DNA from 4 places in the Streptomyces sp. NPDC102462 genome. Region 1 is predicted to be linked to each of the others. Evidence: riboswitches for the same ligand, from Rfam matches in the RefSeq annotation. Region 1 holds a riboswitch; each other region holds the start of a gene.
What was found. Region 1 has a riboswitch for cobalamin ahead of ACIRFL_RS38460 (ABC transporter substrate-binding protein). Riboswitches for the same ligand answer to the same signal wherever they lie in the genome.
Positions count from the first base shown of each region.

Region 2: it holds a riboswitch for cobalamin, as region 1 does, so the genes downstream of both, metE (5-methyltetrahydropteroyltriglutamate--homocysteine S-methyltransferase) here and ACIRFL_RS38460 (ABC transporter substrate-binding protein) in region 1, are expected to answer to the same signal.
Region 3: it holds a riboswitch for cobalamin, as region 1 does, so the genes downstream of both, ACIRFL_RS06955 (ribonucleoside-diphosphate reductase subunit alpha) here and ACIRFL_RS38460 (ABC transporter substrate-binding protein) in region 1, are expected to answer to the same signal.
Region 4: it holds a riboswitch for cobalamin, as region 1 does, so the genes downstream of both, ACIRFL_RS28015 (CbtB-domain containing protein) here and ACIRFL_RS38460 (ABC transporter substrate-binding protein) in region 1, are expected to answer to the same signal.

Region 1 is NZ_JBIWKB010000075.1:2,280-9,499, reverse strand. Features, by position in the region: gene ACIRFL_RS38490 (ABC transporter ATP-binding protein) at 1-359, opposite strand, end outside; gene ACIRFL_RS38485 (putative leader peptide) at 640-723, opposite strand; gene ACIRFL_RS38480 (secondary thiamine-phosphate synthase enzyme YjbQ) at 839-1,264, shown strand; gene nhaA (Na+/H+ antiporter NhaA) at 1,294-3,165, opposite strand; gene ACIRFL_RS38470 (hypothetical protein) at 3,651-4,022, shown strand; gene ACIRFL_RS38465 (hypothetical protein) at 4,019-4,297, shown strand; cobalamin riboswitch at 4,432-4,646, shown strand; gene ACIRFL_RS38460 (ABC transporter substrate-binding protein) at 4,707-5,744, shown strand; gene ACIRFL_RS38455 (FecCD family ABC transporter permease) at 5,741-6,754, shown strand; partial or broken gene ACIRFL_RS38450 (ABC transporter ATP-binding protein) at 6,751-7,220, shown strand, end outside.
Region 2 is NZ_JBIWKB010000063.1:35,351-42,570, reverse strand. Features, by position in the region: gene ACIRFL_RS36135 (NADP-dependent oxidoreductase) at 1-350, opposite strand, end outside; gene ACIRFL_RS36130 (GlxA family transcriptional regulator) at 483-1,478, shown strand; gene metE (5-methyltetrahydropteroyltriglutamate--homocysteine S-methyltransferase) at 1,733-4,057, opposite strand; cobalamin riboswitch at 4,225-4,450, opposite strand; partial or broken gene ACIRFL_RS36120 (NADP oxidoreductase) at 4,608-4,744, opposite strand; partial or broken gene ACIRFL_RS36115 (DUF692 domain-containing protein) at 4,745-5,939, opposite strand; gene ACIRFL_RS36110 (TIGR04222 domain-containing membrane protein) at 5,936-6,739, opposite strand.
Region 3 is NZ_JBIWKB010000005.1:205,079-212,298, forward strand. Features, by position in the region: gene ACIRFL_RS06930 (tetratricopeptide repeat protein) at 1-549, shown strand, start outside; gene def (peptide deformylase) at 710-1,360, shown strand; gene ACIRFL_RS06940 (helix-turn-helix domain-containing protein) at 1,503-2,468, opposite strand; gene ACIRFL_RS06945 (hypothetical protein) at 2,562-2,804, shown strand; gene ACIRFL_RS06950 (ribonucleotide-diphosphate reductase subunit beta) at 2,717-3,730, opposite strand; gene ACIRFL_RS06955 (ribonucleoside-diphosphate reductase subunit alpha) at 3,730-6,141, opposite strand; cobalamin riboswitch at 6,290-6,412, opposite strand; gene mctP (monocarboxylate uptake permease MctP) at 6,579-7,220, opposite strand, start outside.
Region 4 is NZ_JBIWKB010000037.1:49,865-57,084, reverse strand. Features, by position in the region: gene ACIRFL_RS28050 (IclR family transcriptional regulator C-terminal domain-containing protein) at 1-663, shown strand, start outside; gene ACIRFL_RS28045 (CaiB/BaiF CoA transferase family protein) at 736-1,962, shown strand; gene ACIRFL_RS28040 (citryl-CoA lyase) at 1,955-2,797, shown strand; gene ACIRFL_RS28035 (dioxygenase) at 2,948-3,805, shown strand; gene ACIRFL_RS28030 (RidA family protein) at 3,816-4,223, opposite strand; gene ACIRFL_RS28025 (winged helix-turn-helix transcriptional regulator) at 4,368-4,748, shown strand; gene ACIRFL_RS28020 (nucleoside/nucleotide kinase family protein) at 4,758-5,480, shown strand; cobalamin riboswitch at 5,515-5,655, shown strand; gene ACIRFL_RS28015 (CbtB-domain containing protein) at 5,691-5,912, shown strand; gene ACIRFL_RS28010 (CbtA family protein) at 5,933-6,685, shown strand; gene ACIRFL_RS28005 (NmrA/HSCARG family protein) at 6,769-7,220, opposite strand, start outside.

The DNA of each region.
Region 1 (7,220 bases):
TCCGACGCCCGCCCTGCGACCGGCCGTCCGCCCCTGCCCGCAAGCCCGAGCAGGACAGTGCGCCACACCCGCTTCCACGGCATCGGCCCGGCCGCCTGGAACGCGATCGCCCGGCGCCGCGGCACCAGGACGGTGCCCTCGATGTCCCGGTCGAATCCGGCGAGGACGCGCAGCAGCGTGGACTTGCCGCTGCCGCTGCGCCCGAGCAGCGCGACGAACTCGCCCGGCCGGACGTCGAGGTACAGATCGTCGAGCACGGCACGGCCGTCGAAGCGGCGGGTGAGTCCGGCGACATGGACCGCCTGGCCGGTCACCGGTCGGTGAACGTCGGTCGCCGTCGCAGCGGCGGCCTTTCGCAGCCGGGCGAGGCCGAGGCGGTGGCGCAGCCCGGTGAGCACGCCGGGCAGTGCGCCCGGCCGTACGACGTGCCGCACGCGTCCCCACCGGGACAGGCCCAGGGACTCCCCGGCCTCGATCACCTGGGCGTCCTCGGGGCGGCCGGGCGGGGCCTGGCCGAGGGTCATGGGTGCTCCACGGGCAGAAGGGGAGTGGGGTGTGCCTCGGCGTCGCCGTGTCAGGACCGGGCGGAACGCAACGGCAGGAGTGCGGCGCGCAGATGAACGCGCGGGAGCGAGGGCGTCAGCGGCCGCGGCGACACGCGGCGGAGGCCACCCGCAGCAGGTCGATGTGACCGCGCGTGGTGAGCAGGGCTGAACGCTGCATGCGGGCGACCGTAGCCAGTCGGCGCCGCGGCGGTCAACGGCGCCTCGGAGAGCGGACCCGCGTACCAGCGGCCGGGCGACGGCCGGAACCCTGCCGCATGCGCGAGGATGGTGGCATGTCAGATGCCTTCACCACGCGCGTGCTGAACGTCGCCACCGGCTCCCGGGAGCGGGTCGTCGACCTCACCGGTGACTGCGAGGCCTTCCTGCGGGAGACGGCGGCCGGCCGCGACGGCCTCCTCAACATCTTCGTGCCGCACGCCACCGCGGGGATCGCCGTCATCGAGACCGGCGCCGGCAGCGACGAGGACCTGCTCGCTGCCCTGCACACCCTGCTGCCCGCGGACGACCGCTGGCAGCACCGGCACGGCAGCCCCGGCCACGGCCGCGACCACGTCCTCCCCGCGATCGTCCCCCCGCACTCCACGCTGCCCGTGCTGCACGGCCGCCTGGAACTGGGAACATGGCAGTCCGTGTGCCTGGTGGACACCAACCGGGACAACCCGAACCGGCAGGTCCGGCTGAGTTTTCTGGCGGGATGACCCGGGCCGTACGGCGCCGGGTGCCGGGGCTACGGGGCCGGGTCTGACAGCGATGCCCGGTCCCGGGCCGTGCGTACCGCCAGTGACAGTGAGGCGACGTCGTACGCGCCGTGGTGCCGCCGGCCGTTGACGAAGAACGTCGGCGTGCCCGAGACCCCGCTCAGATCGGCCGACTCCACGTCCTCGGCCACCCGTTCCGCGCCGGCCCGCGCCCGCAGGTCGCGGCGGAACGCCGTCATGTCGAGCCCGATCCGCTCGGCGTGCTCCAGGAGGTCCTTCACCTGGAGGCTCCCCTGGTGGCTGATCAGGACGTCGTGCAGCTCCCAGTAGCGGCCCTGCGACGCCGCCGCCTCCACGGCCTCGGCGGCGAGCTGCGCGTCGGGATGGACGTCCGTGAGGGGCAGATGCCGCCAGACGTAGCGCAGGTCGTCGCCGAACTCGGCCAGCAACGCGCGTACCACCGGCTCCGCCCGTCCGCAGTACGGGCATTCGTAGTCGCCGTACTCGACCAGGGTCACCGGAGCGTCGAGCGGGCCGCGCACATGGTCGCGCGCCGCGTCGACGGGATCGCTCAGATCGACGATCGGCTGCCCCTCGCCCAGCAGCGCCCGGGTCCGCCGGCGCGCGGGCAGCAGGGCGATGGCCCGCGTCAGGACCCACGAGATCAGACAGGACAGCACGACGGCCGCCAGAATGCCGGCCTTCGCCTGTTCCAGCCGCTGCCCGTGGAAGGCGAGCGTGGCGATCAGCAGCGCCACCGTGAAGCCCACACCGGCGAGGCTGCCGCCCACGGCGACCGCGCCCCAGCCCACCGCCGGGCGCAGCCGGCCCCGGCTCACCCGCGCCGCCAGCCAGGTGGCGCCCAGGATGCCGGCCGGTTTGCCCAGGACGTAGCCGCAGACGATGCCCAGCGTGACGGGTGAGGTGAACGCCGCCGCGATCCGGTCGGCGCTGATCGTCAGGCCCGCGTTGGCCAGCGCGAACAGCGGCACGATGACATGGCTCGTCCACGGGTGGATCATCCGCTGCAGCCGCTCGTTGGGCGAGAGGGCGGAGGCCAGACCGCGGCGCAGGGTGCGTTCCAGTTCCGGCGTCGGCTGTTCCCGAAACCCCCGGAACAGCCGGGTGACCCGCTCCAGGGCGTGCCGCTCGGCCGGATGCGCGTACGTCAGCAGCCCCATGACCAGGCCGCTGACCACCGGGTCCACCCCCGACCGCAGCAGCGCGCCCCACAGGGCCACCCCCAGGACCGCGTACACGCCGGTGATCCGGACCCCGGCCGCGCGCAGTGCGAGAAGCAGGGCGAGGACGCCGAGCGCGACGCCCAGCGCGGTGAGGCTGACCGTGCCGCTGTAGGCGAGGGCGATGACGACCAGCGCCACGAGGTCGTCGGTGACCGCGACGGTGAGCAGGAAGACCCGCAGACCGCCCGGCAGCCGGGAACCGAGCACGGCGAGCATGCCCAGGGCGAAGGCCGTGTCGGTGGACATGGCGGCGCCCCAGCCCTGCGCCGAGTCCAGTCCGGCGTTGAAGCCGAGGTAGATCGCGACCGGGACGAGCATGCCGCTGACCCCGGCGACCACGGACAGCACGACGCGGCGCCGCTCGCGCAGTTCCCCCACGTCGACCTCGCGGCGGGCCTCCAGACCCACGACGAAGAAGAACAGCGTCATCAGGCCGCTGTTCACCCACTCGCGCAGCTCCAGGGAGAGATCGGCCGAACCGATCGTGAGCGACATGTCCGTCCGCCACCACGACGCATAGCCGCCGGGGGAGACGTTGGCCCAGACGAGGGCCACGATCACCGCGCCGAGCAGCACGGCGGCGCTGCCGGTCTCGGTCCGCAGGAAGGTGCGCAGCGGGCTGCGCGGACCCGCGCCGCACGCGGTCTGTCCGGTCATGGACACGGCCCCGGACGGTGCGGGACCGGTCGGCTCTGGCGGCACGTCGTGCACCCGCATCCCGATCAGTCGACGAAGACCCCGGCCGGGTCGATGGGCGGGAGCCGGCCGGGCGGGGACGGCCGTCCTCCTGGACGGGTACGCGGCACCGGAGCCGAGGGCGGAGCCGGATGCCGTCGCGTGCGTGACAGTTTAGTGAGGGGGCCGGCGCGGGGCCTGGAATCGACGGCGGGCCTGCTCCCCGCGGGTGAGCAGAATTTGCGTCGCTGTGCAACTATGGAGGGGTGCCGGAAGCCCGGAGGACCGGGTGCACGCCGACCGAGGAGGAGGTGAGCGACATGGATCGCAGCAGCAGTAGTCCGGGCCGCGCGAGGCCCCGCATCCCCATGTCCCCCCGCTCCTCGGGCACCCGGTAGCCCCCCGCCCCGCACGGCGGCTGCCATGCCCTCGACCTGCCCCGCCGCGACGGGGAAGGGGAGGTACCCATGGCGAACCCGACCACCTTCGGCCCCGCCCTCTGCCGCGCCGCCGGTGCCGCCTCCTGCGTGGTGCCGGGCAGCGGCTTGTCCGGCGCCGCGGGTGCCCGTGGCCTCGACACGACCGCCCCACCGCGGTGTTGGGCCGCCGGCAGTCGGGGTCTGTGGCGCGATCTGACGCTGCCGCGTGGACTGCCGATGTCCCGTGGGCTGTCGGCGGCGCGCGACGGCGCCGTGCCCGCCCGTGTCTGCCGCAGCGGTGACCCTGTCCGTCGCCTGGAACGGCTCATCGCGCGGCTCGTCCCGGAGCCCGGAGTGCGGGATGCGTACCGGCATCCGGACCACGGCCCGCTCGGCACGGCACGGGAGGCGGCGGCATGAACGACCTCGAAACCCAGAGCGCACGCCGCACCGTCCGCCGCGCCGCCCGGCGCCTGGCGGAGGACGCACCCAAGCTCGTCGTCGGCTCCGCGGACGCCTACCGGACCGGCCTCGCCACCCGCGCCGCCGACCTGCGCCGGGCCGTGCTCGCCGCCTGGCTCACCGGCGTGCCCGAGCACGTCATAGCCGCCGACGGCGGACTGTCCCCGGCCGTCGTGCACGAGTGGATCTGCGCCGGGACCCCGCCCGTGGACCCGGAGGACGGACCGGGGTGAGGCACGACGTCCCACCCGGGCCGGAGCGCCGGGTGTCAGCAGGCGGCCCGGCACACCGATGCCGGCATGGCCGACGTGGCGGACGCGGGCGCTCGGCCCGGGGACGGGGCCGGGTCCTGGCGGCCGGGCGATCTTGGTAGCCTGGCCGGGCCAGTCGTGCCACATCCGAGGCCAGGGAATCCGGTGCGAATCCGGAACTGACGCGCAGCGGTGAGGGGGACGGGCAGGGCACACCAAGCCACTGGGAGGGGTTCGGGCCGGCCGCGAGGCCGGTGCGGGGCCGTACCGGGAAGGCGCCCCGTCCGGACGAACCCGAGTCCGAAGACCTGCTGGCACCTCCGCGCCCCGTGCGCGGAGGACGTCCGTAGGCCAGGCTCCGCGTACGAGCCCCGACACCCGAGGCAGGCCCGTGTTCCGTTCCCCGTGCCGTCCCGCCCTGCTGTTGCTCACCCCGGCGCTGCTGCTGACCGCGTGCGGCGGCCCCGGCGGATCCGCCCCCGACTCCGGCCGTTCCGCCGCCGGTTACCCCCGCACGATCGACAACTGCGGCCATCCGGTCACCCTGGCGTCGGCCCCCGAACACGCCGTCTCCCTCAACCAGGGCAGTACCGAGATCCTGCTCTCCCTCGGTCTCGGGGACCGTCTCGCCGGCACCGCCACCTGGACCGACCCGGTGATGAAGGGCCTGGAGAAGGCCAACGCGTCCGTGCCCCGGCTCGCCGAGAACAACCCCTCCTTCGAGAAGGTGCTCGACGCCGAACCCGACTTCGTCACCGCGTCTTTCGTCTCCACCCTCGGCCAGGGCGGCGTCGCCACCCGCGAGCAGTTCGAGAAGCTGGGCGTGCCCACGTACGTCTCCCCGTCCGACTGCGCCGCCGGAAAGGACAACGACAGCGGCGGCGACGGCTCCCGCAGCGCCCCGCTCACCCTCGACACCGTGTACGGCGAGATACGCGACCTGGCCCGCGCGTTCGGCGTCGACGAACGCGGAGACCGGCTCGTCGCACGTCTGAAGGAGCGGGTGCGGGCGGCCACCGACGGCCTCGACGCCTCCGGCGTCTCGCTCATGTACTGGTTCGCCAACTCCCAGTCGCCCTACCTGGCCGGCTGCTGCGGCGCCCCCGGCGCCATCACCCGGGCCGTCGGCGCGTCGAACGTGTTCTCCGGCACCCACGAAGAGTGGCCCCAGATCAACTGGGAGACCGTCGCCGACCGCGACCCGGACGTCATCGTCCTCGGCGATCTGACCCGCAGGTCCCAGACGGCCGAGAGCGCCAAGGCCAAGATCCGCTTCCTGGAGAGCGACCCCGCCACCCGCAATCTCACCGCCGTCAGGAAGAAGCGGTACATCCTGCTCAGCGGGCAGGCCATGAACCCGTCCATCCGCACGGTCGAGGGAATCGAACCGGTCGCCGCCGGACTGCGTGACCTCGGGCTCGTCAAGTGAACCTCCGCGCCCCGCTGTTGACCGCAGGCGGGCTGCTGGCGGTGACCGCGTCGGTGGCGTTCGCCGTGACCATAGGCCCCGCCGACATCTCCACCGCCGACGTCTGGGCCTGCGTCGCCGCCCACCTCGGCTTCGGGGACAGCCAGTTGGCGCCGCTGCGGGACGGCATCGTATGGAACCTGCGCATGCCCCGCACCCTGCTGGCCGCCCTCTGCGGCGCGGGCCTCGCGGTGTGCGGGGCGGTGATGCAGTCCCTGCTGCGCAATCCGCTCGCCGACCCGTTCGTGCTCGGGGTGTCCTCCGGGGCGTCCACCGGCGCGGTCGCCGTGGTCGTGCTCGGGGTCGGCGGGGGAGCGGTGTCGCTGTCGGCGGGCGCGTTCGCCGGTGCCCTGCTCTCCTTCGGGCTCGTCCTCGTGCTCGGTCACACCCTGGGCGGCGCCCCCGACCGGGTGGTGCTCTCCGGCGTGGCGGCCATGCAACTGTTCTCCGCGCTCACCTCGTTCACCGTCCTGACGTCGGCGGACGCGGAGACCACGCGAGGCGTGCTGTTCTGGCTGCTCGGCTCGCTGACCGGCGCCGGCTGGGGCGAGGTGCTGCTGTGCGCCGTCGTGCTCGCCGCCGTGCTCGTGGTCTGCCTCGGGTACGCCCGCACCCTGGACGCGTTCGCGTTCGGCGAGGACGCGGCGGCGGCGCTCGGTGTGCGTGTCGCCCGCACCCGGCTGGTCCTGCTGTGCGCGACCGCGCTGCTGACCGCGACACTCGTCAGCTGCACCGGGGCGATCGGCTTCGTCGGCCTGGTGCTGCCGCATGCGGCCCGCGCGCTCACCGGTTCCGGCCACGCCCGGCTGCTGCCGGTCACGGCACTGGCCGGAGCCGTCTTCCTGGTGTGGGCGGACACCGTCGCCCGTACCGTCATCGATCCCCAGGAGGTGCCGGTGGGCGTGGTGACGTCGCTGATCGGCGTACCGGCGTTCGTGGCCGTCCTGTACCGCGGACGGAGGCGGACATGACCGGCCCGGACCCCACGTCCGACCGGGTCCCCACGTCCGACCGGGACGCCCCGCCCGGTCTGCGCGCGGAGCGCGTCACGCGCCGCATCGACGGCCGGATCATCGTCGACGGCGTCACCCTCGCCCCCCGGCCCGGGCAGACGATCGGCCTGCTCGGCCCCAACGGCAGCGGCAAGTCGACCCTGCTCAGGCTGCTCGCCGGAGTGCTCGCGCCCACCGCGGGAGTCGTCACCCTGGACGGCCGCCCGCTGGCCCGGGTCGGCCGCCGGGCCACCGCGCGGCGCATCGCCACCGTCGAACAGCACGCGCACACCCAGACCGAGCTGACCGTCCGGGACGTCGTCGCGCTGGGCCGCATCCCGCACCGGCGGGCCTGGGCCGCGGCCGGTGCCGACGACGCGCGCGGTCGCCGACGCACTGGCCCGCACCGGGCTGACCGAGCGGGCCGGCCAGTTCTGGCACACGC
Region 2 (7,220 bases), on a different contig from region 1:
CGGGCGAACTGGCGGGACGGTGCCGTGACGAACTCGGCGTAAGCGCCGGCCGGGCGCGGGAACCACGGCATGGCATAGACCTCGTCGCCAGGTGCGAGCGTGGTCACACCGAAGCCGACCTCCTCGACGACGCCGGAAACGTCCCAGCCGAGGATCAACGGCAGCGTCTGCAGCCCGGCCATGCCGTGGCCCGCACGGGTCTTCCAGTCCACGGGGTTGATTCCGGCGGCGTGCACGCGTACCAGCACCTCGGTCGGCAGCGGCTCGGGGCGCGCGACCCGGCCGGCGGTCAGCACTTCCGGTCCACCGAACTCCTTGACGGTGACGGCGCGCATCGTCTGCTCGCTCATACGTTCCTCGCTCATATCTGCTTCGCATGTTCTTCAGCCCGGGGCCAAAGGCCCCGGGCATGTGCTTCAGCCTCGCCGACTCCCAGGGACGTCGTGAGTGGCCGGGCAGCCACCTGTCGTACCATTCCAGCCATGCCACATCGTGTCGCCGTTCTCGCCCTCGACGGGGTCATGCCCATGGACCTGGGCATCGCGGCCCGGGTGCTCAACGAGGCCACCGATCCGACCGGGGCACGGCTCTATTCCGTGACGACCTGCTCGCTCGGCGGCCGGCCGGTCCGTACGAGCGAGGGCTTGCGGATCGTCGTCGACGATGACGAATCGCTCCTGGACGGTGCGGACACCGTAGTGATCGCCACCCAGGAGCCCGACGAACACCTGCTCGCCACCGGCGAGCTGCCCGCCCGGCTGGCCGCGGCCTTCTCCCGAATCGGATCTGAAACCCGCATCGTCAGCCTGTGCACATCGGCGTTCCTGCTCGCGGCGGCCGGCCTGCTGGACGGACTGCGGGCCACCACCCATTGGGCGCTGTGCGACCAGTTCACCCGGCTGTTCCCCGACGTGGAGGTGGATCCGGACGTGCTGTTCGTCGACAACGGACGCGTCCTGACAGCTGCCGGCGGGGCTGCCGGCATCGACCTGTTCATCCATCTGGTCCGCAGGGACCACGGCGCGGCCGTGGCCACCTCCGCAGCGCGACGATGCGTGGTGGCTCCATGGCGCGAAGGCGGACAGGCACAGTTCATCGAGTATCCGGTGCCGAAGGATGCCGACCGTTCCACCTCGGCCACCCGCCAGTGGGCACTCGGCCGGCTGGCCGAGCCGCTCACGCTGCAGGACATGGCCCGCCACGCCCACATGAGTGAGCGCACGTTCACCCGACGGTTCCGTGCCGAGGTGGGCACAAGCCCCCTCCAATGGCTGCTGCAAAGCCGTCTGAACCAGGCACGCGGCATGCTGGAATCCAGCGACCTGACCGTCGCGCGGATCGCCACAGCCTGTGGCTTCGGGAACCCCGTCGCGCTGCGCAAGCACTTCCACACCCACCTCGGCCTGTCCCCACTGGCCTACCGCCGCGCCCACTGCGCCCCAGAACCGGCCAGGGCGGAGCCTCTTCGGATGACGTGAGCCTTGGACGAGGACTCCCCGCTGTCCTGCCTGCTCGTCGGCGCGGGCCGTCCCGGTCGGCGCCGAGTTGCGGTGGCCGTGACCGCCGCCGGGATGCCGTTGCCGGCGACGATGAGGGCGACGGGTCTCGGCACGCGCTGATCCGGTCCCTGGACTCCTGTGCGGGGCCGGATCAGCCGGCAGTGTCAGGGTTGGCAGGTCGGCGCCGGAGGGAGGGAGCGGGCGACGATACTCCCTCCCCCGGCGGACGGATGTCAGCCTGAGGCCGCGGAGAGTTCCCCTCGAAGGGCGCGAGCCGCAGTCACAAGGTTCTCCAGCGAGGCGCGGGTCTCGGGCCAGCCACGGGTCTTCAGCCCGCAGTCGGGGTTGACCCACAGCCGCTCGGCGGGGATCGCCTCAAGTCCCTTCCGCAGCAGGGTGGCTGCCTCGACTGCGCTCGGCACGCGGGGAGAGTGGATGTCGTAGACGCCTGGTCCGGCCTCGCGCGGGTAGCCGTGGGCGGCGAGTTCGCGGGCGACCTGCATGTGGGAGCGGGCGGCTTCCAGGCTGATGACGTCGGCGTCGAGGTCGTCGATGGCCTGGACGATGTCGCCGAACTCGGCGTAGCACATGTGGGTGTGGATCTGGGTGCCGGGCCGTACGGCGCTCGTGGTGAGCCGGAACGCCTCCGTTGCCCACGCCAGATACGCGGCGCGGTCGGCGGCCCGCAAGGGCAGCGTCTCACGCAGCGCCGGCTCGTCCACCTGGATCACCGAAGTGCCCGATGCCTCCAGGTCGTTCACTTCGTCGCGCAGGGCGAGGGCAACCTGCCGTGCGGTGTCGGCGAGGGGCTGGTCGTCGCGGACGAAGGACCAGGCGAGCATGGTGACCGGCCCGGTGAGCATGCCCTTGACCGGCCGTGAGGTCAGGGATTGGGCGTACGTCGTCCAGCGCACCGTCATCGGCTCGGGCCGCGAGATGTCACCGGCGAGGATCGGCGGGCGGACGTAGCGGGTGCCGTAGGACTGGACCCAGCCGTGCTGCGTGGCGAGGTAGCCGGTGAGCTGCTCGGCGAAGTACTGGACCATGTCGTTGCGTTCGGACTCGCCGTGCACCAGGACGTCGAGGCCCGCCTTCTCCTGGAAGGCGATCACCTCGCCGATCTCCGCCTTGATGCGCTCCTCGTAGCCGGACGTGCTGATCCGTCCGGCGCGCAGGTCGGCGCGGGCGGTGCGCAGTTCGGCGGTCTGCGGGAAGGAACCGATGGTCGTGGTCGGCAGCAGCGGCAGCCCGAGGCGGGCACGCTGGGCGCCGGCGCGTGCGGTGTACGGCTGCGAGCGGCGCGTGTCGGTGTCGGTGACCGCGGCGGCCCGGGCCCGTACGGCGGGGTCGTTGGTGATCGGTGAGCCTGCCCGGGAGGCCAGATCGGCGCGGTTGGCGGCCAGTTCGGCGGCGATGGTGTCGGTGCCCTGGGCGAGGCCCTTTGCGAGGGTGACGATCTCGGCGGTTTTCTGCTGCGCGAAGGCGAGCCAGCGCAGGATCTGCGGTTCGATGCCGCGTTCGACGGCGGCGTCGAGAGGGACGTGCAGCAGGGAGCATGAGGCGGCCACGTCGACCCGGTCCGCCAGGCCCAGCAGAGTGCCGAGTGTGGACAGTGACTTCTCCAGGTCGTTCACCCAGATGTTGCGTCCGTTGACGACGCCGGCGACCAGCCGCTTGCCGGGCAGTCCGCCGACCGCCGCGAGGTCGTCGAGGTTGGCGGCGCCGGCCTCGGTGAAGTCCAGGGCCAGACCCTCCACCGGCGCCTGGGCGAGGACGGGCAGGGCCTCGCCGAGCCGGTCGAAGTAGGAGGCGACCAGCAGCCTGGGCCGGTCGGTGAGAGTGCCGAGGTCCCGGTAGGCCCGGGCGGCTGCGTTGAGTTCGGCCCGTGTGCGGTCCTGGACCAGGGCGGGTTCGTCGAGTTGCACCCATTCCGCGCCGGCCGCGCAGAGGTCGGCGAGCGTCTCGGCGTACACCGGGAGCAGGCGGTCCAGCAGGGTGATTGGCTCGAAGTCGGCGGGTACGCCGGGCGCGGGCTTGGCCAGCAGGAGGTAGGTGACCGGACCGACCACGACGGGCCGGGCCGTGAGGCCCAGCGCCAGGGCTTCCTTCAGCTCGGCGACCTGCTTGGTCGTATCGGCGGCGAACACTGTGTCCGGGCCGAGTTCGGGGACCAGGTAGTGGTAGTTGGTGTCGAACCACTTGGTCATCTCCAGTGGCGCGGCATCCTGGGTGCCGCGGGCCATGGCGAAGTAGCCGTCGAGGCTGTCGGCTTCGACGGCGGCCCGGTGCCGCGTGGGGATCGCACCCACCATGACGGTGGTGTCCAGGACGTGGTCGTAGTACGAGAAGTCGCCGGTCGGGACCTCGTGGATGCCTGCCTCGGCGAGCTGCCGCCAGTTCGTACGGCGTAGCTCGGCGGCGGTGCCCTGGAGGGCGTTCGCGGTGACGCGGCCCTGCCAGTAGCCCTCGATGGCCTTCTTCAGTTCCCGGCTCTGTCCCTGGCGGGGGTAGCCGTACACGGTGGCCCGTGCTGCCGCGGCTGCGGACTTGGTGGTCACGGAGATCTCCTTCGCGAGATGATTCCCTGAGGTCCCGGCGACGGGACGAGAGCGCGAAGGGGTGACGGAACCAGGCGGAGGCGACCTCGCGCGGCATGGCGCGGTCGTCCGCCCGGTATGTACGCCGACCCGCCCACGAGGTCACCGGGATGTCCGCGCGCGGAGTGGTCCGCACACGGGCAGGTGGCAGGTCTTCGGACTCACGGGCACGCCCTCCTTGTCCGGAGGACACCTACTGGCCGTCGCTTCCCAGACCCGGTACGTCGGATCCAGTGCGTATGACGGCGGTCGTTCCCGCTCACCGCTGCGGGGCAGTCCCGGATTCCCACCGGGTTCCCTCTTACGACGCATCCCGCCTGGCGGACGGGGCGAACCAGCTGCACGGGCCAGCGTAAGGGGATGGCCGCGAGTCCGGAGGCTTGCGTCCATCATTCGGATGGTGAGTCGGCACACGCGGGAGACAGGTTTGAAGCGGGCGGAGGGCGGAAAGCCCCGCACACGCGTCTCCCGCCCTTTCAGAAAGCCCCCTGCCGCCTTCCGTTTCCTGGTGGCTCGGTCCGGCCGCGTATGCCAGCGGAGGAGCGATTGCTTGTGCATCCGCTCCCTCGCCGACCCACAGGGCGATGAACAGCGCGGCGGTCGCTTCCAGGAGTCCGCACATTCGAGACCGCCGCCGGACGCGGGCTCTCAGCGCCCCGGCCGCAGGCGGCGCAGTAGGCGGGCCCACCGGCGCGGCCCTGTGCCCCGGGGCAGCAGGCCGCGAGCGCGCAGGTGCGCCGTGAAGGCCGCCGCGTCGGCGTGCGGCCCGCCCGGCGGGCGCGGCCGTCCCTCGGCGTACCCGGCGAAGAGCCGGGGAATCTGCTCCCCCAACGCCTCGGCCACGTCCGGCAGATGGGCCGCCACCACCCTGCGCCGCTTGTCCAGCAGCGCACTCTCCTGCACCCGCAGCCGGTCCGGGTCGAAGCCCTCCGGGGCCGGGCCGCCCGCGACCAGGGCGGCCAGCAACTCGGCCTGGCGCCGCGCCAGTTCCTCGCGCGCGGCCCCTGCCCCGGCCGCCGGGGGCTCAGCGGGCATCGCGGGCCTCCCGTACGGTCCGCCGGATGGCGGCGAGTTCGGCGGCGAGTTCGTCGTCGCGCGGGTAACTGCCGTCCCGCTCCAGCAGCACCCCGGGCGGGTCGGTGCGGCGGGCGAGTTCTGCGAGGACGTCCAGCACCGGTCCGGTCACCGGGTGGGTGTGGGTGTCGTGCCACAGGCCGTCGCGCAGCACTCCGCCCGCGACATGGACGTACGCCAGGTGTTCCAGCGGCAGCGCGTCCAGCACCGCCACCGGGTCGACGCCGAGGTTGACCCGGGCGGTGTGCAGGTTGGCCACGTCGACCAGCAGCAGCACCCCGGTCCGCTCGACCAGCTCGGTGAGGAACTGCGCCTCCGTCAGCTCGTCCCCGGGCCAGGCCAGGAGCGGCGCGATGTTCTCCAGGGCCAGCGGCACGGGCAGCTGCTGCTGGGCGATCCGGACATTCTCGGCCAGGACGTCCAGCGCCGCCCGGGTACGCGGCACCGGCAGCAGATGGCCGCTCTCCAGCCCGCCCGCCCGGGTGAAGGCGACGTGCTCGCTGACCAGGGGCGCCCCCAGCGCCTGAGCGCAGGCCGCCAGGTGGGCCAGCCGCGCCGGGTCGGGCAGCTCCGCCCCGCCGAGGCCGAGCGAGACGCCGTGCGGGACCACCGGGGTGCCCCGGCCCCGCAGCACCCGCAGCGACTCGGGCAGCCGCCGCGGGTCGACCGCCTCGGCGATGACCTCCACGAAGTCCACGCCCGCAAGCCGCTCCACGGTGAGGTCGATCGGGGGCCGCCAGCCGATGCCGAAGCCCAGCCGCGCCGTCATCCGCCGCACCCCCCTCCCCCTCCGCCGCCGCAACTGCCGCCGCCGCAGCCGCCCCCGGAGGACGACGAGGACGAGGACCCTGAGCTGAAAAGGGACGAACGGAGTGTCGGATCAGGGATGGTGATCCAGCCTGCCGTGGCGACGGCGACTACCGGGGCCGACACCTTCGGGCCGTCGCCGGCCGGCCCCCAGAGCACCGGGTAGCTCGACCTTCCGGCGTTGAGTACCGCGTACCAGCCCGCGGGGGTGATCCGGGGCGGTGTGCAGACGAAGACCGCCGCCACCACGAGGGAGACCAGCAGGAAGGCCACCAGCACGCGCACCGGGCGGCCCAGGTGGACGCCGTTCACCATCCGGGCGATGCCGACTCCGACCAGCACCAGCATCGGCAGCCCGGACAGCCGCCCGGCCAGCCGGCGTTTACGGCTGGGCAGCAGACCGAGCTTGCGCGCGGCGTCCCCGGCCCGACGGATCTCCGGCAGGCGCCGGGCTGCCTCCTGCACCAGCGTCGTGTTGGTGGCCTCCCGGGTCCGCGCGGCCTCCAGGACGGCCCGCTGCACCGGCTCGTCGGGGACGCTGCCACAGAAGGTGAGGGTGCCGTCCCGGGCCGTGCGCAGATGGCCGGCCCGGATGAGGGCGTAGAGGGCGGTGCTCACCACCTGGTGGGCCCCGCCGACGACCCAGGCGATGGTGTAGACGTCCGGTATGACGCTGGTGTCCGTGGCGGGGTAGAAGGGGCGGGCTGCTTGCCGTACGGCCACGCCGAGCAGCACGGCGACCGCGAAACCTGCGGCGTACAAGCCGAGGAACTGAGGGCCGGTGAAACCCAGGGGGCGTTCATCGCTGCCTCCCTTGAACGATGTCGAAGCCGTGTCAGGCGATGCGGGTACGGGCAATGGCGTCGAACACGACGTCGACAGGTATCCGGGTGGTTCCCGCGCGGCGACGGGTGAACCGGGAGCGGGGGTGCGCGGCGCTCCGGGCTGCGCGGTGGGGAGCCCGAAGCGGGCGAGGACCAGGGCTTGCTGCGCGACGTTGGTCAGGGCTTCTTGCACGATGCGAAACGCGGTCAGGTATGCCACCCGCGTCTTCCGTGGCGCACGTCACACAGGTCCCAGGTCTGTGCGCGTCATGAAACGTCCGGTGGCGTCTCGTTGGCCCGAGACCGGTCAACGCGGCCGGGCGACATGGGCGAAGAGGAAGCCGCGGTTGAAGGATGAGCGTGCAGGACGTCCCACGCATACGGAGCTGCCCGTCAATGAGTTCCCCTGCTCCCTTTCG
Region 3 (7,220 bases), on a different contig from region 1:
GTCGTCTGGGGCAGGCGGCTCGACCCGGCGCGCATCGAGGTGCTGTCCATTCCGCTGCCCTCCTCGGGGCGGCGCTGGGGCGAGGTCGTGCTGCACGACGGGGTACCGCACGGGGAGCGCACCACGGCCGCGGGCCACGCCTACCCGGTCTTCGACGAGATCGAGTTGTGGGCCCCGTCGCCGGTGCCCACCTGGGTGGTCCTGCTGGAGGCCGCCAGCGAGGCCGACCGGGACGCGCTGGAGCAGCTGGCCGCCGACGCCGGCTTCGCCGCGGAGGACTGGTCGTCGTCCGTGCGGCTGCTGTGCCGGATGTGCTCCGAGTCGCGGATGCCCTCCGACGAGGGCGACGGGGAACACCTCGATCCGCACGATCACAGCGAACCGGGGCATCCCGGGCCGCTCGGGCACCGCACGGACGGGCAGCTGTGGGTGCCGGAGCGGGAGTGCGGCGTCGCCGCCCCGGCGTCGCTGGTCCGGGGGCTGCTGGACGGGTGGGTCGCGGACAGCCCCGATTCCCGGGACTGGCGGGATCTCGAAGAGGTCTGTTAAGAACCGTTGCCCCGCCGCCGGTTCGGCCGGCCGGCCGTGCCCGGGCGGCGGAGCCGCCCGGTGGACACAGCCCCGCGCCGGTCGGGGCGCGCTCCCCGTACCCTGTATCAGCATCCATTCATCCACTCCCCAGTTCTTGTCAGGAAGGCATACGTCGGACATGGCGCAGCAGGACACCGATCAGCAGCACGCGGGCGTGCTCCCCGTGGACGACGAGGGCTTCGTCATCGACACCGAGGACACCGAGGAGCGCGAGGCCGCCTGGCGGGAGCGCGGCACCTCGCGGCCGATCACGGTCGTCGGCAATCCGGTGCTGCACAAGGAGTGCGCGGACGTCACCGAGTTCGGCGACGAACTCCAGCAACTGGTCGCCGACATGTTCGCCAGCCAGCGCACCGCCGAGGGCGTGGGCCTGGCCGCCAACCAGATCGGTGTCGACCTGAAGGTCTTCGTGTACGACTGCCAGGACGACGCCGGCGTCCGGCACGTCGGCGTGGTCTGCAACCCCCGGCTCGTCGACCTGCCCGCCGACCGGCGCCGCCTCGACGACAGCAACGAGGGCTGCCTTTCCGTGCCGACCGCGTACGCGCCGCTGGCCCGGCCCGACTACGCCGAGGTGACCGGGCAGGACGAGCGGGGCAACCCGGTCAAGGTGCGCGGCACCGGCTACTTCGCGCGGTGTCTGCAGCACGAGACCGACCATCTGTACGGGTACCTGTACATCGACCGGCTCTCCAAGCGGGAGCGCAAGGACGCGCTGCGGCAGATGGCCGAGAACGAGCCGCGCTATCCCGTGGTCGCCAACGACTGACGAGCGCTCCGCTGGACAAGCCGCGATAGGCCGTCGGTCGTCTGCTGCACCGTTGTGGCTGGTCGCGCAGTTCCCCGCGCCCCTTCGGGGCGCTGACCAACCGCAGTTGGCACACTCGTGCGGTTCTGGCCCCGGTGCGCGGTCAGGCGGCCTCGGGGCCGCGGAACGCGCGCCGGTAGGCGTGCGGGGTGGTGCCCAGCGCCCGGACGAACTGGTGGCGCAGCGCGGCGGCGGTGCCGAACCCGGTGCGCGCCGCGATCGCGTCCATCGTCTCGTCCGTGCCCTCCAGCAACTCCTGGGCCAGCAGCACCCGTTGGCGCAGGATCCAGCGGTAGGGGGTGGTGCCGGTCTCCTGCTGGAAGCGGCGGGCGAAGGTACGCGGCGCCATATGGGCGCGGGCGGCGAGCTGCTCGACGGTGACCTCCCGGTCCAGGTGCCGCTCCATCCAGGCCAGCACGTCGCCGACGGTGTCGCAGCGGTCCTTGGGCAGCGGGCGCTCGATGTACTGGGCCTGCCCGCCGTCCCGGTGCGGCGGCACCACCATGCGCCGGGCGATCTTGTTGGCGATCTCCGGGCCCTGCTCCTTGCGCACGATGTGCAGACAGGCGTCGATCCCGGAGGCGGTGCCCGCGGAGGTGATCACCGGGTCGTCGTCGACGTAGAGCACGTCCGGCTGGATGATCGCGCGCGGCCAGCGCACGGCCAGCTCCGCGGCCTGCCTCCAGTGCACGCTGCACCGCCGCCCGTCGAGCAGCCCGGCGGCGCCGAGCGCGAACACCCCGGAGCAGACGCTGAGCACCCGCGCCCCGCGCTCCACCGCCGCCACCAGGGCCGACAGCAGGTCGGGCGGGAAGTCGCGGGTGACGAACTGCTCGCCGGCCGGCACCGCCACCAGGTCGGCCTCCGCCAGCCGGTCAAGCCCGTACGGCGTCGAGACGGTCAGCCCGCCGACATGGGTGCGCAGGGCCGGGCCCTCCGCCGAGACCACGGCGAAGTCGTACACCGGCAGCCCCTCGTCGCTGCGGTCCAGGCCGAACACCTCGCACAGGACGCCCAGCTCGAAGGGGTGCACGCCGTCCAGCAGGACGGCCGCCACGTTCTTCAGCATGCTGCCAGTGTGCCTCGTCCCTGGCAGTAATTCGAGGGTGTACGGCAGTCCTGCCACTGCCGGTAAGGAGTGTCAGAGACGACAGTGGTGTCCATGAACACAAACCAGATCGAAGGTCTGATCGGCATGCTGGCGGTCCTCGGGATCCTCGTCCTCCTGGTCCTCCCGTCGGTGTTCGGCATGGTGCGCGACCGGCGCATCGACCGACAGCTCCGGGAGGCCGAGGAGACGGCGGACGAGGAACGGGATCAGAAGTCCTCGTCCAGGTCGACGGTGCCCTCCACCGCCACCTGGTACGCCGACGGACGCCGCTCGAAGAAGTTGGTCAGCTCCTGAACCCCCTGCAGCTCCATGAAGGAGAAGGGGTTCTCGGAGCCGTACACCGGGGCGAAGCCGAGGCGCGTCAGACGCTGGTCGGCGACGCACTCCAGGTACTGCCGCATCGAGTCGGTGTTCATGCCCGGCAGGCCGTCGCCGCACAGGTCGCGCGCGAACTGCAGCTCCGCCGCGACGGCCTCCCGGAGCATGTCGGTGACCTGCTGGCGCAGCTGATCGTCGAAGAGGTCCGGCTCCTCCTTGCGGACGGTGTCGACCACGTCGAAGGCGAAGGACATGTGCATCGTCTCGTCACGGAACACCCAGTTGGTGCCGGTGGCCAGGCCGTGCAGCAGGCCCCGGCTGCGGAACCAGTAGACGTATGCGAAGGCGCCGTAGAAGAACAGGCCCTCGATGCACGCGGCGAAGCAGATCAGATTGAGCAGGAAGCGCCGGCGGTCGGCCCTCGACTCCAGGCGGTCCAGGTTCTCGACCGAGTCCATCCACCTGAAGCAGAACTCGGCCTTCTCCCGGATGGACGGGATGTTCTCGACCGCCGCGAACGCCGCCGCACGGTCCTCCGGGTCGGGCAGATAGGTGTCCAGCAGCGTCAGATAGAACTGGACGTGCACGGCCTCCTCGAACAGCTGACGGCTCAGATACAGCCGTGCCTCGGGGGAGTTGATGTGCTTGTACAGGGTCAGCACCAGGTTGTTCGCGACGATCGAGTCGCCCGTGGCGAAGAACGCGACCAGCCGGCCGATGAGGTGCTGTTCGGCGGGGGTCAGCCTGGCGAGGTCGGCGACGTCCGAGTGCAGGTCGACCTCCTCCACGGTCCAGGTGTTCTTGATGGCGTCCCGGTAGCGCTCGTAGAAGTCGGGGTAGCGCATGGGGCGCAGCGTCAGCTCGAAGCCCGGGTCGAGAAGGTTCTGGGAACGGTGGGACATCACTGGCAGGCCTCGCAGGACTCGGGGTTCTCAAGGGAGCAGGCGACGGCGTCGGGGTCGGCGGCCTGCTGGACGGGGACGGTGGCTCGGGGCTGCGCCTGGGCGGCGCGTGCGATGCGGGTCGCCGGGCGGGAGCGCAGGTAGTACGTCGTCTTCAGGCCCTGCTTCCAGGCGTAGGCGTACATCGAGGAGAGCTTGCCGATGGTCGGCGTCTCCATGAACAGGTTCAGGGACTGCGACTGGTCCAGGTAGGGCGTGCGGGCCGCGGCCATGTCGATCAGGCCGCGCTGCGGGATCTCCCACGCCGTGCGGTACAGGGCGCGCACATCGGCCGGGATCCACGTGAGGTCCTGCACGGAGCCGTTGGCGTCGCGCAGCGCCTCGCGGGTGCGGGCGTCCCACACGCCCAGCTCCTTGAGGTCCCGCACCAGATACGAGTTGACCTGGAGGAATTCACCGGACAGGGTCTCGCGCTTGAAGAGGTTGGAGACCTGGGGCTCGATGCACTCGTAGACACCGGCGATGGACGCGATGGTCGCGGTGGGCGCGACGGCGAGCAGCAGGCTGTTGCGCAGGCCGGTCGTCGCGATCCGCGCCCGCAGCGCCGCCCAGCGCTCGGGCCAGGTGAACTCGACGCCGTAGTGGTCGGGGTGCAGGACACCCCGCGCCGTACGGGTCTCCTCCCAGGCGGGCAGCGGCGCGTTGCGCTCGGCGAGGTCGGCGGACGCCTCGTAGGCGGCGAGCATGATGCGCTCGGCGATCCTGGTGGACAGGGCCCGCGCCTCGGGGGAGTCGAAGGGCAGGCGCAGCTTGAAGAAGACGTCCTGGAGGCCCATCACGCCGAGGCCCACCGGCCGCCACCTGGCGTTGGAGCGGCCCGCCTGCTCGGTCGGATAGAAGTTGATGTCGACGACCCGGTCCAGGAAGGTCACGGCGGTGCGGACCGTCTCGTCCAGCCGCTCCCAGTCGATGCCCCCGCCGCTCACGAACGCGCCGAGGTTGACCGAGCCCAGGTTGCAGACCGCGGTCTCGCCGTCGTCGGTGACCTCCAGGATCTCCGTGCAGAGGTTGGAGGAGTGCACGACACGGCCCGGCTCGGCCGTCTGGTTGGCGGTGCGGTTGGCCGCGTCCTTGAAGGTCATCCAGCCGTTGCCGGTCTGCGCGAGGGTGCGCATCATACGGCCGTAGAGGTCACGGGCCGGGATGGTCTTCTTCGCGAGCCCGGCCGCCTCCGCCGCGCGGTAGGCGGCGTCGAACTCCGCGCCCCACAGGTCGACCAGCTCCGGCACGTCCGACGGGGAGAACAGCGACCACTGCCCGTCGGCGTCGACCCGGCGCATGAACTCGTCCGGGATCCAGTGGGCGAGGTTGAGGTTGTGCGTACGGCGCGCGTCCTCACCGGTGTTGTCGCGCAGCTCCAGGAACTCCTCGATGTCCGAGTGCCAGGTCTCCAGGTAGACCGCCGCGGCGCCCTTGCGCCGGCCGCCCTGGTTCACGGCGGCCACGGAGGCGTCAAGGGTCTTCAGGAACGGCACGATGCCGTTGGAGTGCCCGTTGGTGCCGCGGATCAGCGAACCGCGGGAGCGGATGCGGGAGTAGGCGATGCCGATGCCGCCGGCGTGCTTGGAGAGGCGGGCTACCTGGTGGTAGCGGTCGTAGATGGAGTCCAGCTCGTCCTTGGGGGAGTCGAGCAGGTAGCAGGACGACATCTGCGGGTGGCGGGTGCCGGAGTTGAAGAGCGTGGGGGAGGAGGGCAGGTAGTCGAGGCGGCTCATCAGCCGGTAGAGCGCGGCCACCTCGTCCACGGCGTGCATGGGGTCTCCCCCGGAGAGGACATCGGCATCACCGTCGGCGAGGCCGGCGGCCACCCGCAGCATGAAGTGCTGGGGCGTCTCGATGACTTGGCGGGTCAGGGGGTGCCGGAGCAGATAGCGGCTGTGCAGCGTGCGCAGCCCGAAGTAGCCGAAGCGGTCGTCCGCCGCGGTGTCGATCAGCGCGTCCAGCCGCTCGGCGTGCCGCCGTACGAAGGCGGCGGTGCGGTCGGCGATGAGCCCTTCCCGGTGCCCCACGGCGATCGACCCGGTGAACGAGGTGACGCCTTGTGTGGCGGCCTCGGCGCGGATGGACAGGGTCAGCAGCCGGGCGGCCAGCCGGGAGTAGGCGGGGTCCTCCGAGATCAGGCCGGCGGCCGCCTCGGTGGCCAGTTCCCGAAGCTCCGCGACGGCAGCGGCGTCGGACCGCGCGGACCGGCCGCGCAGCGCTGCGGCGGCGACCCGGCCGGGGTCGGCGTCGGGGAGGTCGGCGGTCAGCTCGGTCAGGGTCCGCAGCAGCGCGGCACCGGGGCCGTCGGTCTCCACCGGGGCCGCGGTCGCCTGGGCGGCTGAAGCCGGGTCGGCTGGCGCGATGGTCACGTGGGGCTCTCCCTCGCTCGGCACGGGGCCTTGCGGAGGGCAGGGGGCAGCACACGAGCGCGCACGGCGTCGCGTCCACCGGCCCATTCCACGAGGCCCGGACGTCAGAGCGCCCGGGCCGGACGGCCGGGCGCGCCGTCGGCAGGTCCTCGGACTGAAGCCTGCATGCGGGTATGCGGGCATACGCGCATGAGTACACCGTTGCGGGACAGTTCCGGATTCGCACCGGATTCCCCTGCGGCGACAGCGAACATGAGCATACATCTAGTGCCGGGCCGTGGTGGCACCCCCAGATGTTGTGTCGTACGTCAACGGGCCGCCGTTGCCGGGTTCGGCATCGGCGGCCCGTCGCGGGGCGTGCGCGGTTGCTCCCGCGGGTGCCCGGCGCCTGTGCGGGGGCGTGTTTTCAGTGCCCGGCGCCCGTGCGGGGCGTGCCGTCAGTGCCCGGCGCCCGCCGTCGCGGGCGGAAGCTCCACCTGGACGCCCGCGTCGCCCGCGTCGGCCGTGTAGTCCTGCGGGCTCGTCTCGTCCACGCCCTCGGGAGCCTTCAGGGCCTTCAGGACGAAGGTCAGGACGACGGTGACGAGGACGTTGAGCACGAACGCCGTCATGCCGATGTAGCCGATCTCACCGATCCCGGGGATCTCCTTGGCCGAGCCACCGAAGTGCTTCTGCGTCGGTGAGGCCACCCCGTAGGCGGCGACCGTGCCGTACACCATGCCGACCGCCCAGCCCGCGAGCAGTGCCCAGCGGTGGAACCAGCGGGTGAACAGGCCGCCGACCAGGGCCGGGAAGGTCTGCAGGATCCAGATGCCGCCCAGCAGCTGGAAGTTGATGGCGACCGTCTTGTCCATGGTCAGCACGAAGACCAGCGCGCCCACCTTCACCAGCAGCGACACGATCTTGGAGACCCGGGTCTCCTGATGGGCCGTCGCGTGCGGGTTGATGAAGTCCTTGTAGATGTTGCGGGTGAACAGGTTCGCGGCCGCGATGGACATGATGGCCGCGGGCACCAGCGCGCCGATGCCGATCGCCGCGAACGCCACACCCGCGAACCAGTCGGGGAACATGTCCTCGAA
Region 4 (7,220 bases), on a different contig from region 1:
CTGGCCGAACTGGGCTACGTACGCCACCAGTCCGGCGGTTTCGCGCTCACCCCGCGCGTCCTCGACCTCGGGGTCGCCTACGTGCGCTCGATGGGGCTGTGGGACGTGGCCAGGCCGCACCTGGAGCGGCTGGTCGAGCGCACCGGTGAGTCGTGCTCGATCGCCCAGCTCGACGGCTCGGACATCGTCTACGTCGCCCGGGTCTCCGTGCCGAAGATCGTCACCCTCGCCGTGCAGATCGGCACCCGCTTCCCCGCGCTGCCCACCTCGCTGGGCAAGGTCCTGCTGGCGGCGCTGGCGCCCGACGACGCCGCCCGGATCCTCGCCGAGCCGAGCCGGTCGGGGCTGCGGCCCGTGTGGCAGCCGGACCGGGCCGAGTGGGAGGCGGAGCTGCGCGAGGTGCGCGCCCGGGGCTGGGCGCTGACCGATGAGCAACTGGCGCGGGGCATCCGCTCGGTGGCCGCCCCGCTGCGGGACGGATCGGGCCGGGTCGTGGCGAGCGTCAACGTCAACGCGCACGCCGCGGAAACCTCGGTCCAGGTGCTCCTCGACGACCACCTGCCGCTCCTGCTGCAGACCGCCGGCGAGATCAGCGGGGACTTCGCCCGCCTCCAGTCCGCGCCGCACACCACCCGGCGGACCGGGGCGGTCACGCTGCCTTGACGCGCCCGTGGTGTGCGCCACAGAATCGCCGGACGGACGAATGTCCGTCAAGCGGACAGGAAGGCAGGGGCGATGCCGCGAAACGCCGGGCCCGCTCGGCCGGAGACCACGCACAGCACACCAGGCTCCGGCACCCCGGACACACCAGGGCCGCTCTCCGGGGTGCTGGTGGCGGACTTCTCGCGGATCCTCGCCGGGCCGTACGCCACGATGCTGCTCGCCGACCTCGGCGCGGACGTCGTCAAGGTCGAAGGCCCCGGCGGCGACGACACCCGCAGCTGGACACCCCCGGTGCGCGGCGAGGTCTCCACCTACTACCTCGGGATCAACCGGGGAAAGCGCTCGATCGTCCTCGACCTGCGCACCGAGGACGACGCCGCGCTCGCCCGGGAACTCGTCCGCCGCGCCGACGTCCTGATCGAGAACATGAAGCCGGGCGGCATGGCGAAGTACGGGCTCGACTTCGCGACGGTGCGGCGGGACAACCCCGCACTCGTCTACACCTCCATCACCGGCTTCGGCTCCGGAGCCGGCCGCCGGGTGCCCGGCTACGATCTCATGGTCCAGGCCGTCTCGGGCCTCATGAGCCTCACGGGCGACCCGGACGGGCCGCCGTACCGGGCGGGTATCTCCGTGTTCGACGTGATGGCCGGCAACCACGCCGCGATCGGCATCCTCGCCGCGCTGCGGCACCGGGACGCGACCGGCGAGGGCCAGCTCGTCGAGGTGAACCTGCTGTCCTCGGCGCTGACCGGCCTGGTCAACCACAGCTCCGCCTACGTCGCCGGCGGCACCGTGCCGTACCGGATGGGCAACGCCCACCCCAGCGTGTTCCCCTACGAGCCGTTCCCCACCGCCGACCACGACCTCATCGTGACCGCCGCCAACGACGGGCAGTTCCGCAAGCTGTGCGAGGTGCTCGGTGCCCCCGCGCTCGCCGACGATCCGCGCTTCGCCCGCAACGCCGACCGCACCGCACATCGCGACCGGCTCCGGCCGCTGCTCGCCGAGCGACTGCTGACGCGCGGCGCCCACGAGTGGTTCGAACTGCTGGTGGCGGCCGGGGTGCCGAGCGGTCCGATCAACACCGTCGACGGCGGCTTCGCCATGGCCGAACGCTTCGGGCTGGACCCGGTCGTCACCGTGGGGGAGGACGACCGCGCGGTGCCCACCACCCGGCACCCGATCCGGTTCTCCGCCACCCCGGCCGCCTACCGGCTGCCACCCCCCGAACTGGACGAACACGGCGCGCAGTTGCGCGCCTGGCTGGCCGCGCCCGAGGAGAGCGACCATGGCTGACCCGACGACTCCCGCGGGCTACCCCACCGCCCTCGGCGCGTCCGACCCGAGGACCATCACCCTGCTCGGACACGACCTGGCCGAGGACATCATGGGCTCGGTCGGCTTCGGCGAGCTGGCGTTCTGGCTGGCCGCCCAGCGGCGGCCCACCCCCGGCGAGCGACGCGTCTTCGAAGCGGTGCTCGCCGCGCTGGCGGACCACGGATTCACCCCCACCGCCCTCGTCACCCGGCTGACCTATCTGTCCGCGCCGGACTCGATCCAGGGCGCGCTGGCCGCGGGGCTGCTCGGCGGCGGCTCACGCTTCCTCGGCGTCACCGAGGACACCGGCCGCTTTCTGCACGACGTGCTTCAGTCCCTGGCCGGTGCGCTGCCCGCCGACGAGGCGGGCTGGGACGAGGTGGCGCTGCGCGCGGTGCGCGAGCGGCGCGATGCCGGGCAGCTCGTCCCCGGGCTCGGGCACCATGTGCACAAGGAGGGCGATCCCCGCACCGCGCGGCTCATGCGGATCGCCACCGAGGAAGACCGCTTCGGACCGCATCTGCGGCTGTTCGCCGCCATCGGCCGGGTCCATCCCGCCGTACTGGGACGGACGCTCCCGCTCAACGGGGCCGGGGTGTGCGGCGCCGCGCTCGCCGACCTGGACCTGCCCCTGCCGCTGCTGCGCGCCTTCGCGCTGCTGGCGCGCACGGCCGGGCTGATCGGGCAGCTCGCCGAGGAACTGCGCCGACCGGTCGCACGGGAGGTCTTCCTGTCCGTCGACCGCAACAGCACCGCCGCCCCACCGGACCCCTACGCACCGCAACCGCTCACGGAGCGCCGGCGCGGCGGCTGACCGCCGACACCGCGCCGCGGCGCGCACCACCTTCCCGCACCCCGCATCCCGTACCAGGCTCCCGCACCCCATATTCGGCTCCCGCCCCCTCGCACTCGGCGCCCGGCTCTCGCAACCCGCGCCCCCGACCGCAGACCAAGGAGCAGCAACGTGTTCGTCGACGAGGACAACATCACCGAGCTGGCCGTTCAGCGCTGGGCCACCGCGCACTCCCCGCGGCTGGCGGAGCTGATGGGCGCGCTGGTCCGCCATCTGCACGCGTTCGCCCGGGGAGTGCGGCTCACCGAGGACGAGTGGGCGGCCGCGATCCGGTGGCTCACCGCGGCCGGTCAGATCTGCGACGACAAGCGTCAGGAGCTGATCCTCACCTCGGACGTGCTCGGGCTGAGCACGCTCGTGGTCCAGTTGAACAACCGTTTCGGGCCGGGGGCGACGCCCGCCACGGTGCTGGGCCCCTTCCACATCGACGGCTCACCGGCCGCAGCGCGCGGCTTCGACATGTCCGACGGCATCCCGGGAACCCCGCTGTTCGTCACCGGCAAGGTCACCGACACCGGGGGGCAGCCCGTCGCGGGCGCCGTGCTCGACGTCTGGCAGGCCGACGCCGACGGCGCGTACGAGGCGCAGCTCCCCGAGGTCGACGAGGCGCGCCTGCGGGCCAAGTACCGTACCGCGCAGGACGGCAGCTACTGCATCCGCACCATCGCACCGCGCGGGTACGCCATCCCCATGGACGGTCCGGTCGGCGAGCTGATCCGCGCAACCGACATCAGCCGTTTCCGGCCCGCGCACATCCACTTCCTCATCGACGAACCCGGCTACCGGAAGCTGATCACCCATCTGTTCCAGGCGGGCAGCGACTACCTGGACAGCGACGTCGTGTTCGGTACGAAGGACGCCCTGATCGTGCCGTTCACCGCACACCCGGCGGGCGGCGCGCCCGACGGAAGCCGCCTCGACACGCCGTACCTGCACGCCGAGTACGACTTCGTCCTCCAGGCCGGCTGACGACCCGGGCTCAGTCGAGGACCGCGACGGCCTCCACCTCGACCAGGTGCTCGGGTACGTCGAGCGCCGCCACGCCGAGCAGGGTGGCGGGCGGTGCGGGGGTGACGCCGAGGCGCGCCGCCGCCCGTTCGATGCCCGCCAGCAGCTGCGGCATCCTGTCGGCGGTCCAGTCCACGACGTGCACATTCAGCTTGGCCACGTCCTGGAAGGAGGCGCCGACCGCGGCCAGGGCGGTGCCGACGTTGAGATAGCACTGCTCGACCTGGGCGGCGAGGTCGTCCCTGCCGACGGTGACGCCGTCCGCGTCCCAGGCGACCTGACCGGCGATGAAGACCAGCTTCGAGCCGGACGCCACCGACACCTGCCGGTAGACGTCGATCTCGGGCAGTCCGCCGGGGTTGACGAGGGTGATGGCCATGCGTGCGGTCTCCTTGCGTCCTTCGAACCCGAGGCCCGCCGGCCCGGGGCCACAGCGGCTCGTGCTCTCTTGTGGTTACTCGGAAACCGTAGGAGAGTGGTCGCCGACATGGAAGAACGCACTTTTCGGTGACTGGGGAACCTCATGGTGACCAAACAACTCAAGGGCACGCCCGATGACGCGGACCTCACCCGCGCCGACTCCCTGGCGCGCGAGATCTTCTCGGACGTCGCGAACAAGTGGGCGTTCCTGATCATCGAGTCCCTTGGCGAACGCACCCTGCGTTTCAGCGAGTTGCGGGACGAGATCGAGGGCATCAGCCACAAGATGCTCACCCAGAACCTGCGCATGCTGGAGCGCAACGGCCTGGTCGAGCGGACCGTGTACCCCACCGTGCCCCCGCGGGTCGAGTACACCCTCACCGAGCCGGGCCAGGGCCTCAGGGCGACCGTCGACGGCATGTGCGCCTGGACCCACCGCTACTTCCACCACATCGAGACATCCCGAAGCCGCTTCGACTCCTGAGGCCCGAGCATGGATCGCCACGGTACGACCCCCACGACCGTCCCCGCCGGTGCCCCTGACGTGCCGGCCTTCTCCGTTCTGTGCGCACGGGCCCGGGCCCTCGCCGGGTCCGGACGGCGCGCGATGCTGGGCATCGTCGGCGCACCGGGTTCCGGAAAGTCCACGCTGGCCTCGCACCTGGCCGCCGCGCTCGGCCCGGACACGGCCGTCGTGGTGCCCATGGACGGGTTCCACCTGGCCAACGGCGAACTGGAACGGCTCGGCCGCCGGCAGCGCAAGGGCGCACCGGACACCTTCGACGCCGCGGGGTACGTGGCGCTGCTGCGCCGACTGCGCGAACCGACGGGGGAGTGTGTCTACGCCCCGCGGTTCCACCGCGAGTTCGAGGAGGCCGTCGCCGGCGCCGTCCCGGTCCCGGCCGTGACGCCGCTGGTCATCACCGAGGGCAACTATCTGCTGCTCGACGACGGCCCCTGGGCGGGTGTCAAGGCGCTCCTCGACGAGACGTGGTACGTCGCCACCGACGAGGAGACACGGCTGGACCGGCTCATCCAGCGGCATGTCGCCTACGGCAAACCCCTCGCACAGGCCCGGGCGTGGTCGCTGGGCACCGACCAGCGAAACGCCGACCTCATCGCGGCCACGCTGGACCGGGCCGACCTGGTGTTCGCCCCACCGCCCCTCGCACCGGTGCCGCACGGCACGGGTCAGGACGTCCCGTCCGGAGGGTGACCGTCGGGTGGCGGCGGATGCGGTCTTGGCCGCGCACGCGGCACGCGGTACGGTCGCTGCGACATCGACGACGGTACGACGGAAGCCGGTGGGAATCCGGCACGGTCGCGCCACTGTGTGCGAGCGCCCCCAGGCGCTCGTGAGTCAGACCCGTGGCCGTCGTCCTGTGCACCACCGAGAGGGGACGCGAACTCCCCAAGGAGGTCCGCCATGGCGCAGCATGTCGCCCGGCCGTCAGTCACCACCCCCTCCGTTCCCGCCGCACTGCCGCTGAAGGCGATAGCTCCCTGGGCGGTCTTCTTCGGCATCCTGATGCTGATCCTGCTCTACTTCGTCGGCGCCGAGCAGGGCGCCACCTCCGTGTTCAGCGGCACGGGCGTCCATGAATGGGTGCACGACGCCCGCCATCTGCTCGGCTTCCCCTGCCACTGACGCGAGGGGACGAAGCCCGCATGAACTCCGCAACCGTACGCGGCCTTCTCCTGCGGGGCATGCTCGCCGGCCTCGCGGCCGGTGTGCTCGCCCTGATCGTGGCCTACTTCCTCGGCGAGCCGAGCGTCGACAAGGCGATCGGCTTCGAGGACGCCCACGCCCACGAGCACGGCACGGAGGTCGTCTCCCGCTCCGTGCAGTCCACCGCCGGCCTCGCCACCGGTGTCCTCGTCCACGGGGTCGCCTTCGGCGGCATCGCCGCGCTCGCCTTCTGCTTCACCCTCGGGCGCGTCGGCCGGTTCGGGCCGCGGGCGACGGCGCTGCTGCTGTCCGGCGGCGCGCTGCTCGTCGTGTACGTCGTGCCGTTCCTGAAGTACCCGGCCAACCCGCCGTCGGTGGGCGACGCCGGCACCATCGGCAGACGGACCGCCCTGTACTTCCTGATGCTGCTGCTCAGCGTGCTCCTCGCGATCGCCGCCACCCTCCTGGGCAGACGGCTCGCGTCCCGGCTCGGCCCGTGGTACGCCACCGTCGTGGCGGTGACCGCCTTCGTCGTGGTGATCGGCCTGGCGTATGCGTTCCTGCCGGTCGTCGACGAGGTGCCGGCGGGCTTCCCGGCCACCTTGTTGTGGCGGTTCCGGCTGTCCACGCTGGCCGTCCAGGCCGTCCTGTGGGGCGGATTCGGCCTGCTCTTCGCGGAGTCGGCCGAGCGGCTGCTGCACCCGAAGCCCGCAACGGCCGCTACCGCGAAGGCGGTTCCGGCCGCGCACTGAGGCCGCGCCCGAGCCGTGCGCCCGGCCCGCCGACGGCCCCGGAACCGTCCGGGGCCCTCCGGCGGCGGTACCCGGCAACGGCGTCAGGCCGAGGCGCGCAGGTGCCGCCGTGCCCACTCCTCGAAGCCGGTGAGCGGGATGCCGAGGGCACGTGCGTATTCCGGGCGGGCCGGCTGGCCGGTCTCGTTCATCATGTCGTGCCCGGTGCCCATGGCGGGCATCCCGGCGGCGACGGCCTCCTCCAGGGTCATGTCGGGGGCGGTCAACTCCGTTCCGAGGACACGGGAGAGCGTCTTGGCGATGTCGCGCATCGTCAGATAGTCGCTCGCCAGTTCCAGTTCCACGCCGTCGAACCGCTCGGGTGCGGCGACGGCGGCGGCCGCCGCCCTGCCGATGTCGTCGACCGCCACCAGCGACAGCCAGGTGTCCGGCTTCACCAGGCTCACCAGACCGCCCTCGACGCCACGGGGGAACAGGAACGCCTCGGAGAGCAGGAAGTTCTCCATGAAGAAGCCCGGCTTGATGAGCGTCCAGT